2 linked regions of the Syntrophotalea carbinolica DSM 2380 genome follow. The protein of the gene in region 2 interacts with the protein of the main gene of each other region in a pairwise test. Links are inferred from orthologs where the notes say so. Each region holds a gene or a part of one and is shown on either strand. Other genes may lie near its edges.

Region 1 (4,426 bases), 710 kb from region 2 along the record:
CCGAGGCGACCAGAGCTTCCTTGCACACAACGCCCAATGCAAAGATTACCGCATCGCTGCCGTCACGCAGTTTTTCCCCTTTACCGATAGGCATCGACTCGACGGAATCGGGCAACTCGAGCCCAAGAGCCTTACCGCGAGGATAACGATACGCCAAGGGGCCATCGTGTTGCGTTCCGGTCAACATGGCACGCTGCAGTTCGATCTCGTCGCGGGGGGCGATCACTACCATATTGGGTATATGCCTCAGGAACGAATAATCGAACACACCATGATGGGTCGGGCCATCGGCCCCGACCAGGCCACCCCGATCGATGGCAAAAGTGACCGGCAGCCGTTGCAAGGCTACGTCATGCACCACATTGTCGTAGGCACGCTGCAAAAAAGTCGAGTAGAGAGCAACCACCGGCCTCATGCCCTGGCAGGCAAGTCCGGCGGCAAAGGTGACAGCATGTTGTTCGGCAATACCGACATCGAAGAATCGACTGGGATAGCGCTTGGAGAATTCCTTGAGCCCGGTACCTTCCAGCATCGCCGCGGTGATAGCCACAATGCGATCGTCTTTTTCAGCCATAGCAGTCAGAGTACTGCCAAAGACACCGGTAAAGCTTGCCGGCCCGCCCTTGGAGGCACGTACCTCTCCGGTTTCCTTGTCAAAGGGACCTACCCCATGGAACAGGCTCGGATTTTTTTCCGCCGGCTCGAACCCCTTACCCTTGCGGGTCACAACGTGAACAAGAACCGGTCCTTCGAGGTTAGCCACGTTTTCCAGCGCCGGGATCAGGGTCTCCAGGCGGTGACCGTTAAGCGGCCCGACATAATCGAAACCGAACGCTTCGAACAGCATTCCGGGAGTAAAGAATCCTTTCAGAGATTCTTCCGCCTTGCGCGCAACCTTGAGCAAATCTTTCCCGATACGGGGAACGTGCCCCAGGAAATTTTCCGCCTCTTTTTTTAATCGCACCACCAACTCGGAGGTCATTTTGCGATTGATAAGAGAAGAAAGCGCCCCGACGTTCTGCGAAATGGACATTTCATTGTCGTTAAGTATGACAATGAGGTTTTTATTTTGATCGCCGGCCTGATTCAGCGCCTCGAAGGCCATCCCCCCCGTAAGGGAGCCATCGCCAATGACGGCAACGAATTTTTCCTTGCCGTTTTTACAATCACGCGCAGCGGCCATACCTAAAGCAGCCGAAATCGAGGTGCTCGAGTGGCCCACATCGAAGGCATCGTAAGGGCTTTCCTCGCGCTTGGGAAAACCGCTGATACCGCCCAGTTGACGCAAAGTATCAAAACGATCAAGGCGTCCGGTCAGCAATTTATGGGCATAAGCCTGATGTCCCACATCCCATACGATTTTATCTACGGGGGTATTCAAGACGTGATGCAGCGCGATGGTCAACTCCACCACACCAAGGGAACTGGCAAGATGCCCACCTGTCTGCGACACGGTATCGATGATTTTTGTGCGAATCTCCCCAGCCAAAACTTCAAGCTCTTTCACGGAAAGACCCTTTAACTCCGCGGGAGATTTAAGATTTTTCAACATACTCACTATGGAAACCTCCGTCACACTCAGAAGGAGCGGTCCACGATATAATGTGCGATGCTTCTTAACGGTTCAGCGCGTTCATCAAAGCCGGACAAACTTTCGAGGGCTACATCGCGCAACTCTTTGGCGCGGTCCCGAGCGGCATCAAGGCCGAGCAAAGCCGGATAAGTCGCTTTGCCACGTTCCTGGTCGCTGCCGACATCCTTGCCGAGCAGTTCCTGATCACCGACAATATCGAGAATGTCATCGGCAACCTGAAAGGCTAAACCTGCCGCCTTGGCATAGCGGCCCAAGTTATCAACCTGCTCTGAAGAGGCCCCGCCAAGCACGGCACCGGATTGTACGGATGCCAGAATCAGCGCCCCGGTTTTACGGGTATGGATATATTCGAGAGTCGCCAGATCAATCTCTTTACCCTCCGAATCCATATCAACCACTTGGCCGCCGACCATCCCCATGGAACCGGCGCAGCGCGCAATATCCGCACTGACCCTGCGGGCGGCCTCGAGCGAAACGCCACCATCCTCTCCCAGTCGCGACAGAAGAATGAATGCTTCGGTCAACAATGCATCGCCGGCCAGGATAGCAAGGGCATCACCATAAACCTTGTGACACGTAGGCCGCCCGCGGCGAAAATCATCATCATCCATGGCCGGCAAATCGTCATGGATCAGGGAATAGGTATGTATCATCTCCATGGCACAGGCTGCCGGCATGACTTTATCCACGGTACCACCGACAGCCTCGCAGGCAGCCATCATGAGGATCGGCCGAATACGTTTGCCGGCGGCAAACGTGGAATAGCGCATCGCCTTGTGAAGGCTTATGGGGAGCACATCCTCCCCGGGCAGATAGGTATCAAGTGCCTTATCCACCTGAGCCCGACGTTCTTTCAAGTAGGCATTGAGATCCATTTATCCTCCGATATAAATAATTGTTCAAATGGGTATTAAAACATTATTCTTCGAATTTGCCAATGGCCAGGGAACCGTCCTGTTTTCTAAGCAGGGTTTCCACCTGGGTTTCGACCGACTTCAGAAGTTCCTGACAGCGGTTGGCACACTTTACGCCGACCTCGAAAGATGTCAGGGACTCTTCCAGGGACAACTCCCCGGCTTCAAGCTTTTCCACAACGGCCTCCAGGGACCGCAGCGCTTCTTCAAATGTGTCAGGTTTATCCATGCATGCCTCTTATAAAAAATTCGGAGTGATTATCCACATCGGGAGCAAAAAGAGTCAAGGTTTTTAAGCACAAAAATCGCACCGATACTTAATCTCCATGATCCACCTCGTCAACAGTAGCCTCTACGGATCCCTTTGCAAAACGTATTTGAACCCGATCGCCCGGTGTCAATGTGCGGGCATCACGAACTATCGTCGAGGTCTTTGCGGAAAACACAATGGCGTATCCGCGATCGAGGGTGGCCAGAGGCGACAACGCATGCAGACGACTGCCGGCCAGCCCAAGACGGTTGGCAGCACGCTGCATCGTCTTTTCCATAGCCGAAAACAACCGTTTGCGCAACTGCTCGAGATCGCGATACTGGCGGCGCAAATCGTCGACCGGTGACCGCAAACGGCGGCGCAAACCGTCAAGCCGCTCCTTGAGTAACGACAGGCGTCCCTGCATTTGTCCGCTGAGACGCATGACCAGGTGGTCGACATGCCTTTCCAGTTCCTGACGTCCCTGCACGACAAGTTCGGCAGCAGCACTGGGAGTCGGTGCCCGCAGATCGGCGACAAGATCCGAAATGGTCACATCGACCTCATGACCTACAGCCGAGATAACAGGAATCCGGGAGGCAAACACGGCACGGGCCACGACCTCTTCGTTAAAGGCCCACAAGTCCTCCGGCGAGCCTCCTCCGCGACCGACAATCAGGACATCGGCCTGCCCATGGCGGTTAAAATCGGCAATTGCCCGGGCGATCTCGTCAGCCGCCCCATCCCCCTGCACGCGGACCGGAGACAGCAACACGTGCAGACCGGCACCCCGGCGACGCAAAACGTTGAGAATATCATGAATGGCAGCCCCCGTCGGCGAGGTCACGACACCGATGGTGCGCGGGAAAGACGGCAGACGACGTTTACGCCCCACCTCGAATAAACCTTCGGCATCCAGCTTGGTTTTAAGTTTTTCAAAAGCCAGTTGCCAACTGCCTACGCCCAAAGGCTCCATCCGATCGACCACCAACTGCAGTTCACCGCGCTGGGGATAGAGGGAGACACGCCCGCCGCACAACACCTGCATACCGTTTTCGGGGGTGAATTTCAGCAATCGGTTGCTGGATCGAAACATGACGCCGCGCAACTGGGCCTGATCGTCTTTTACGGCAAAGTAGTAATGCCCCGAAGACGGTGCCGAGAAATTGGCGATTTCTCCCGTAACCAGTACCTGGACGAAGTTATCTTCGACAACCTCTTTCAACAGATAGACGAGGCGTGATACGGATACGGTTCCTTCAGAAATATTCATGTGCGAAAACCTGTTTTCTGTCGAGATATTGACTTCCGACCCCGGATTCCCTATAAAATGCTAGACTTCACACTCCGGAAGATTTCGTGATACGGACACAGGGTACTCGCCTGAGCGCTTGACGCCATTCGTCGATCCCCCTGGGAACGTATTCCGAAGCCGATTTTTTATCAAACTCAAGGATAAGCGATGCAAGAACCCTATGTGGTAACCGTATCCAGTGAGAAAGGCGGCGTTGGGAAAACCACCCTGGCCACCAATCTGGCCATCTATTTAAAGGCCTTAAACGAGGAAATGCCGGTTACCCTGTTCAGCTTTGACAACCATTTTTCCGTTGACCGCATGTTCCGCCTGGGCCGCACCATGCCCAAAGGCGACATGCTCGATCTGCTTTC
Region 2 (5,010 bases):
GCTGGCGGATGTAGCCCGCAAGGAAAAGGTGGAGATGGGCGAAACCGGTTTATTTCCCCGTTCTTACGGTAATTTCATTCCGCGCATCGGCAGTTCCGAGGCGCTGGCTACTGCGGGCTTTGCCCTGACCAAAGAGGCTCCGGTGGCCGATGAAGTTTATGTCATCGACGGCCGCTTCGTGGTAGCGACCCTGATGCATCGCATGGAAGCCGACCCGGCCAAATTGACCGATGCCGCCCGCGAACAGCTGCGGACCTCGGTGCTTACCAATAAGCGTGAAAAGTTGCTGACGGAGCTCGTTGAAAAGCTCAAGAGCGAAGCGAAGATCAAGGTCGAGCCGACCTTGCAAAATATTCTGGAAGGTGAAAAAACTCTATGATACCCATTGTTCTGCAGACCGATTTTCCCAATCTCAAGCTGGTTAACAAAGGCAAGGTTCGCGATATTTATGACCTTGGCGAACATCTGCTGATCGTCACCAGCGATCGCATTTCGGCTTTTGATGTGGTGATGAATGAAGGCATTCCTTACAAAGGGTTCGTATTGACCCAGATTTCCAAATTCTGGTTCGATGCTTTCTCCGATATCGTGCCCCATCATCTGGTGTCTACCGAGGTCGACGACTTCCCGGCGGAAACCCGACCTTACCGGGACCAGCTTGAGGGTCGCAGTATGCTGGTGCGCAAGGCCGAGCCTTTGCCCATCGAATGCATCGTACGCGGTTATCTGGCCGGATCGGGCTGGAAAGAGTATCGCCAGCAGGGTACCGTGTGCGGCATTGCCTTACCGCCCGGCATGGTCGAAAGCCAGAAGTTGCCCGAGCCTATATTCACCCCGTCGACCAAGGCCGAACTGGGGGCCCATGACGAAAATATCTCCTTCGAAAAGGCCACAGAACTCTGTGGCGGGGATATCGCGGCACAAGCTCGCGAGGTGGCGCTGACCATTTACGGCAGGGCACGGGACGAAATGGCGGCCAAGGGAATCATTGTTGCCGATACCAAATTTGAATTCGGACTGCGTGATGGCCGTCTGATGTGGATCGATGAGGCGTTGACCCCCGATTCTTCGCGTTTCTGGCCGCAGGATGAATACCGCCAGGGCGGGGCGCAGCCAAGTTTCGACAAACAGTTCCTGCGCGATTATCTGGAAACCCTGGATTGGAACAAGCAGGCACCTGCGCCAACTCTGCCCGACGATATCGTGCTTAAGACCTCGGAAAAATACCTTGAGGCCCTGTTTCGGATTACCGGTCTGAAACCCTGACCGGAACATACCATCTACCCATAACAAAGGCGCGCTCCGAAAAGAGCGCGCCTTTGTTTTTGGGGCAGGGGTTGTTATCCTTCCCAGAACAGGTAGTGAGGTGCTTCACACAGAAGTTCCAGACATTCTTCAAGCGTGCCGGTGAAGTCGAGACACCGCCAGCGATCCCTGTTAAGAAAGAAATCCATCTTCCAGCGTTCCGGGTGTGCTTCCGGCGTGAGACGGGCAAAATCCCCCCAACTGCAGACCAGATGGATTTGACCGCCGTTCCTGTAGGCTTTGTACTCGGCCAGAACCGGATCCTTGTTTAAAAGTTCCCGAATTATTTTTAAATGCTGATCCATCGATTCGTTGCCTGCGGTGTGACAAATCATGGTTATTCTAATGATTGTGCAGGGAAAATCGGTTTCGTCAAGTGTGCTGGGGGAAAAGGTTCAAGGTTCAAGCAAGGAGGGACGCGGCAAGCGGTTTGCGGGACGCGAAAATCCGGGTCCATTGACTGCGGGAGAGATCGTTGTACACAATCCCAAGTGACAAGTGACAAGTGACAAGTGACAAGTGACAAGTGACAAGTGACAAGTGACAAGTGACAAGTGACAAGTGACAAGTGACAAGTGACAAGTGACAAGTGACAAGTGACAAGTGACAAGTGACAAGTGACAAGTGACAACGGCCGAAGTTCCCGGGAACTTCGGCCGTTGTTTCGTTTCTGTTTGCCGGGGGCTATTTGACGGGTTCAACCCGGATTTTGCCGGCCGCTTCTTCAGCTCGTTTACGTGCGGTATCGACGTCGGGAGCGACCACCAGGGCTACGCCCATGCGGCGGCCGGGGCGGCTGTCGGGCTTGCCGAACAGACGCACTTTGCTGCCGGGTACGCGCAGGGCATCCTCAACGCCGGAGAAGCTGACTTCGTCGTCCTGACCGCCGGCCAGAACGACGTGGGACGCGCCGGGGGAGAGCAGTTCGATGGCGGGTATCGGCAGGCCCAGAACCGCGCGCACGTGCAGTTCGAATTCGGACATATTCTGCGTCGCCATGGTGACCATCCCCGTATCGTGGGGGCGTGGCGAGACTTCGCTGAAGTAGACGGTATCGCCCTGGATGAAGAACTCGACACCGAACAGTCCCGCTCCGCCCAAGGCCTCTGTAATGACCTTGGCCTGACGCTGGGCTTCGGCCAGAGCTTTATCCGTCATGGGCATAGGCTGCCACGATTCCTGATAGTCGCCGCCTTCCTGCCTGTGACCGATGGGCGGGCAGTAACTGGTACCGTCGACGTGACGCACGGTCAGCAGGGTGATTTCGTAATCGAAGGGAATAAAGGCCTCGATAATCACCCGTTCGCCGGCACCGCGCGCGCCCTGGCGGGCGTAGTTCCAGGCTTTTTCGATGTCATCGGGAGTCTTGACGGTGCTCTGGCCTTTGCCGGAAGAACTCATGATCGGTTTGATAACGCAAGGCAGGCCTATTTCCTCAACTGCCTGACAAAATTCTTCATAGCTGGATGCGAACCGGTAGGCAGCCGTCGGCAGATTCAGGTCTTCTGCCGCCAGACGGCGGATCCCTTCGCGGTTCATGGTCAGATTGGTGGCCCGGGCGGTCGGGATGATACGGAAGCCTTGCTGTTCCAGCTCCAGCAGGAAGGTGGTGTTGATGGCTTCGATTTCCGGGACGATGAGATCCGGCGATTCCTGCTTGATGATGCGTTCCAGGGCATCCCGGTCGAGCATGTTGGCAACATGGCTGCGGTGGGCGACCTGCATGGCCGGAGCATCGGCATAGCGGTCCACGGCGATGGTTTCGATGCCAAAGCGCTGGGCTTCAATGACGACTTCTTTTCCCAGTTCGCCGCATCCGAGCATCATCAATTTGGTGGCGGATTTTTTAAGTGGGGTCCCGATCATTTTTTCCTCCCGTTATAAAGGGCTGTTTTGGTCTGATGCAATGGTTTTGCAATATGCCCAAAGGTTCGATGGTTGTCAAGTGTAAGGGGCGTTGCGGTCATCGACGTGTAAGGCGTCGGATAACATCGGCATGGGCCGGGTATGCGGCGATAAGGGACTGTCGGTCCGCCAGTTCGAAATCGGCAAAATCGAATCCCGGCGATACGCTGCATCCGGTAAGGGTATAACTGTCTTGTCGGGTGACCGTGGCGCCGAACCAGCATCCGGCTGTAATGACTATCTGAAAGGATTGACCTTTTTGAGGATCGTTCCCAAGGCATGCCCTGCGATATTGGCCGCCGGGGTCGATGATATGGATATCAAGGGGCGAGCCGCTATAAAAATGCCATATTTCATCGGATGCCAGGCGATGCAGAGCAGAGAAGTCGTTGCTCTGCAGCAGGTAGTAAATGGTCGTGGCATAGTGGCGTGAGCCCTGGTAGCGATGCGGCAAAGCGTTGGCGGGTATGGTTTCCGAGGCACGGTATGATTCGCGGAAATAGCCGCCTTCCGGATGGCGGATCAAATCCAGGTGGTCGATCCATTCTTGTGCCGAACGTTGCATGGTTGATGTACTCCCGGCGCGGTCGGATGTCAGGAGTGGGCCGAGGGGCCGTCGCTGACATCGGCATATCTGTTTTTATTTCACTTGGTAAGCCTGCGTTGTCGAAGCATCACTGCCCCAAATTATAGTGCATAAATTCCTGTTCGGACTGAGAAGAGTCATTTTGGTTCTCGGAAACGGCGGGGCCGACGCGATTTCGGTTTTTCTGTTGCGCCAGGCGCAGGGAGAAAGCTTCGAGATTTTCAGGTCGGGCGAAAAGATAACCCTGCCCGATATAGCACCCCAGATCCACCAGGAGGTCCTTTTGCTGATGGGTTTCGATACCTTCGCAGATGGTGGTCAGCCCGAGATTTTCACCCAGGGCAATAATCGTACGGGTAATGGCGATGTCGCCGGGGGCGTTTTCCAGGTCGCGAATGAACGAGCGGTCGATTTTGAGGGTGTCGATGGGAAAATTTTTCAGATAGCTCAACGAAGAATATCCGGTACCAAAATCGTCGATGGCGATATTGGTACCGAGTTGTTTCAGGTCGGTCAGGGTGCTGATGGTTTGTGCGTTGTTCTGCATGAGGGTGTTTTCCGTCAATTCGATTTCCAACGCACCGGTCGGGATGCCGCTTTGTCGGACAATGTCGCTTATCAAAGCGGCGACACCCTCCTGTGCGAAAAGCTGTCCCGACACATTCACCGACAGGCGCAGTTTGTCGTATCCGGCGGCCTGCCATCTGGCGATCTGGGCGCAGGCCTGGCGCAATACCCACTGATCAATCTCGATAATCAGGCCGGATTCCAGGGCCAGGGGGAGGAATGCGCCGGGGAGCTTGAGTCCCTGTTGGGGGTGTTGCCAGCGAATCAGGGTCTCGGCTCCAAGAAGTTGTCCGCTGCGTATATCCACCTGGGGTTGAAAATACAGGACGAATTCGTCGTTTTTGAGCGCGTTGCGCAGATCGTTTTCAAGGATCAGGCGATCCTGGGTCGGTTTGCCCATGGACGGATGATAGAGCCGGAAGGTGTCCCGGCCCTGGCTTTTGGCTTGACGCAAGGCGATGTCGGCATTGCGGATGATGTCTTGCTGATCGTCGCTTCCCTCGGGAAACAGGCAGATGCCGATACTGGTGGTTATGAGTACTTCACAGTTGTCGAACGTGAATGGTTGGGCTATGTCCTTGAGGAGGTGTCCGGCAATGCGGTTGACCTGATGGGTATCCTGGACTTCAGGCAGCAGGATGGCGAAT

What was found. Proteins that work in one complex are often made in the same cells at the same time.
Region 1: the proteins of purT (region 2) and PCAR_RS09290 interact in binary tests that used the Escherichia coli proteins (3 or more experiments, as listed by UniProt). The link is inferred for Syntrophotalea carbinolica DSM 2380 from one-to-one orthologs.

What each region holds. Positions count from the first base shown.
Region 1 is NC_007498.2:1,947,177-1,951,602, forward strand. What follows is about bases 525-3,485. They hold PCAR_RS09290 (polyprenyl synthetase family protein), read right to left. Parts: upstream 2,470-3,485; coding sequence 1,579-2,469; downstream 525-1,578. Other genes in these bases: dxs (1-deoxy-D-xylulose-5-phosphate synthase), read right to left, coding at 525-1,561; xseB (exodeoxyribonuclease VII small subunit), read right to left, coding at 2,513-2,737; xseA (exodeoxyribonuclease VII large subunit), read right to left, coding at 2,826-3,485. Outside these bases: more of dxs, read right to left, coding at 1-524; more of xseA, read right to left, coding at 3,486-4,031; PCAR_RS09305 (ParA family protein), read left to right, coding at 4,221-4,426.
Region 2 is NC_007498.2:1,233,342-1,238,351, forward strand. The notes cover bases 1,081-4,049. They hold purT (formate-dependent phosphoribosylglycinamide formyltransferase), read right to left. Parts: upstream 3,172-4,049; coding sequence 1,990-3,171; downstream 1,081-1,989. Other genes in these bases: PCAR_RS06080 (phosphoribosylaminoimidazolesuccinocarboxamide synthase), read left to right, coding at 1,081-1,266; PCAR_RS06085 (hypothetical protein), read right to left, coding at 1,341-1,640; PCAR_RS06095 (cupin domain-containing protein), read right to left, coding at 3,269-3,775; PCAR_RS06100 (two-component system response regulator), read right to left, coding at 3,885-4,049. Outside these bases: PCAR_RS06075 (SurA N-terminal domain-containing protein), read left to right, coding at 1-379; more of PCAR_RS06080, read left to right, coding at 376-1,080; more of PCAR_RS06100, read right to left, coding at 4,050-5,010. UniProt on the Escherichia coli protein: Involved in the de novo purine biosynthesis. Catalyzes the transfer of formate to 5-phospho-ribosyl-glycinamide (GAR), producing 5-phospho-ribosyl-N-formylglycinamide (FGAR). Formate is provided by PurU via hydrolysis of 10-formyl-tetrahydrofolate.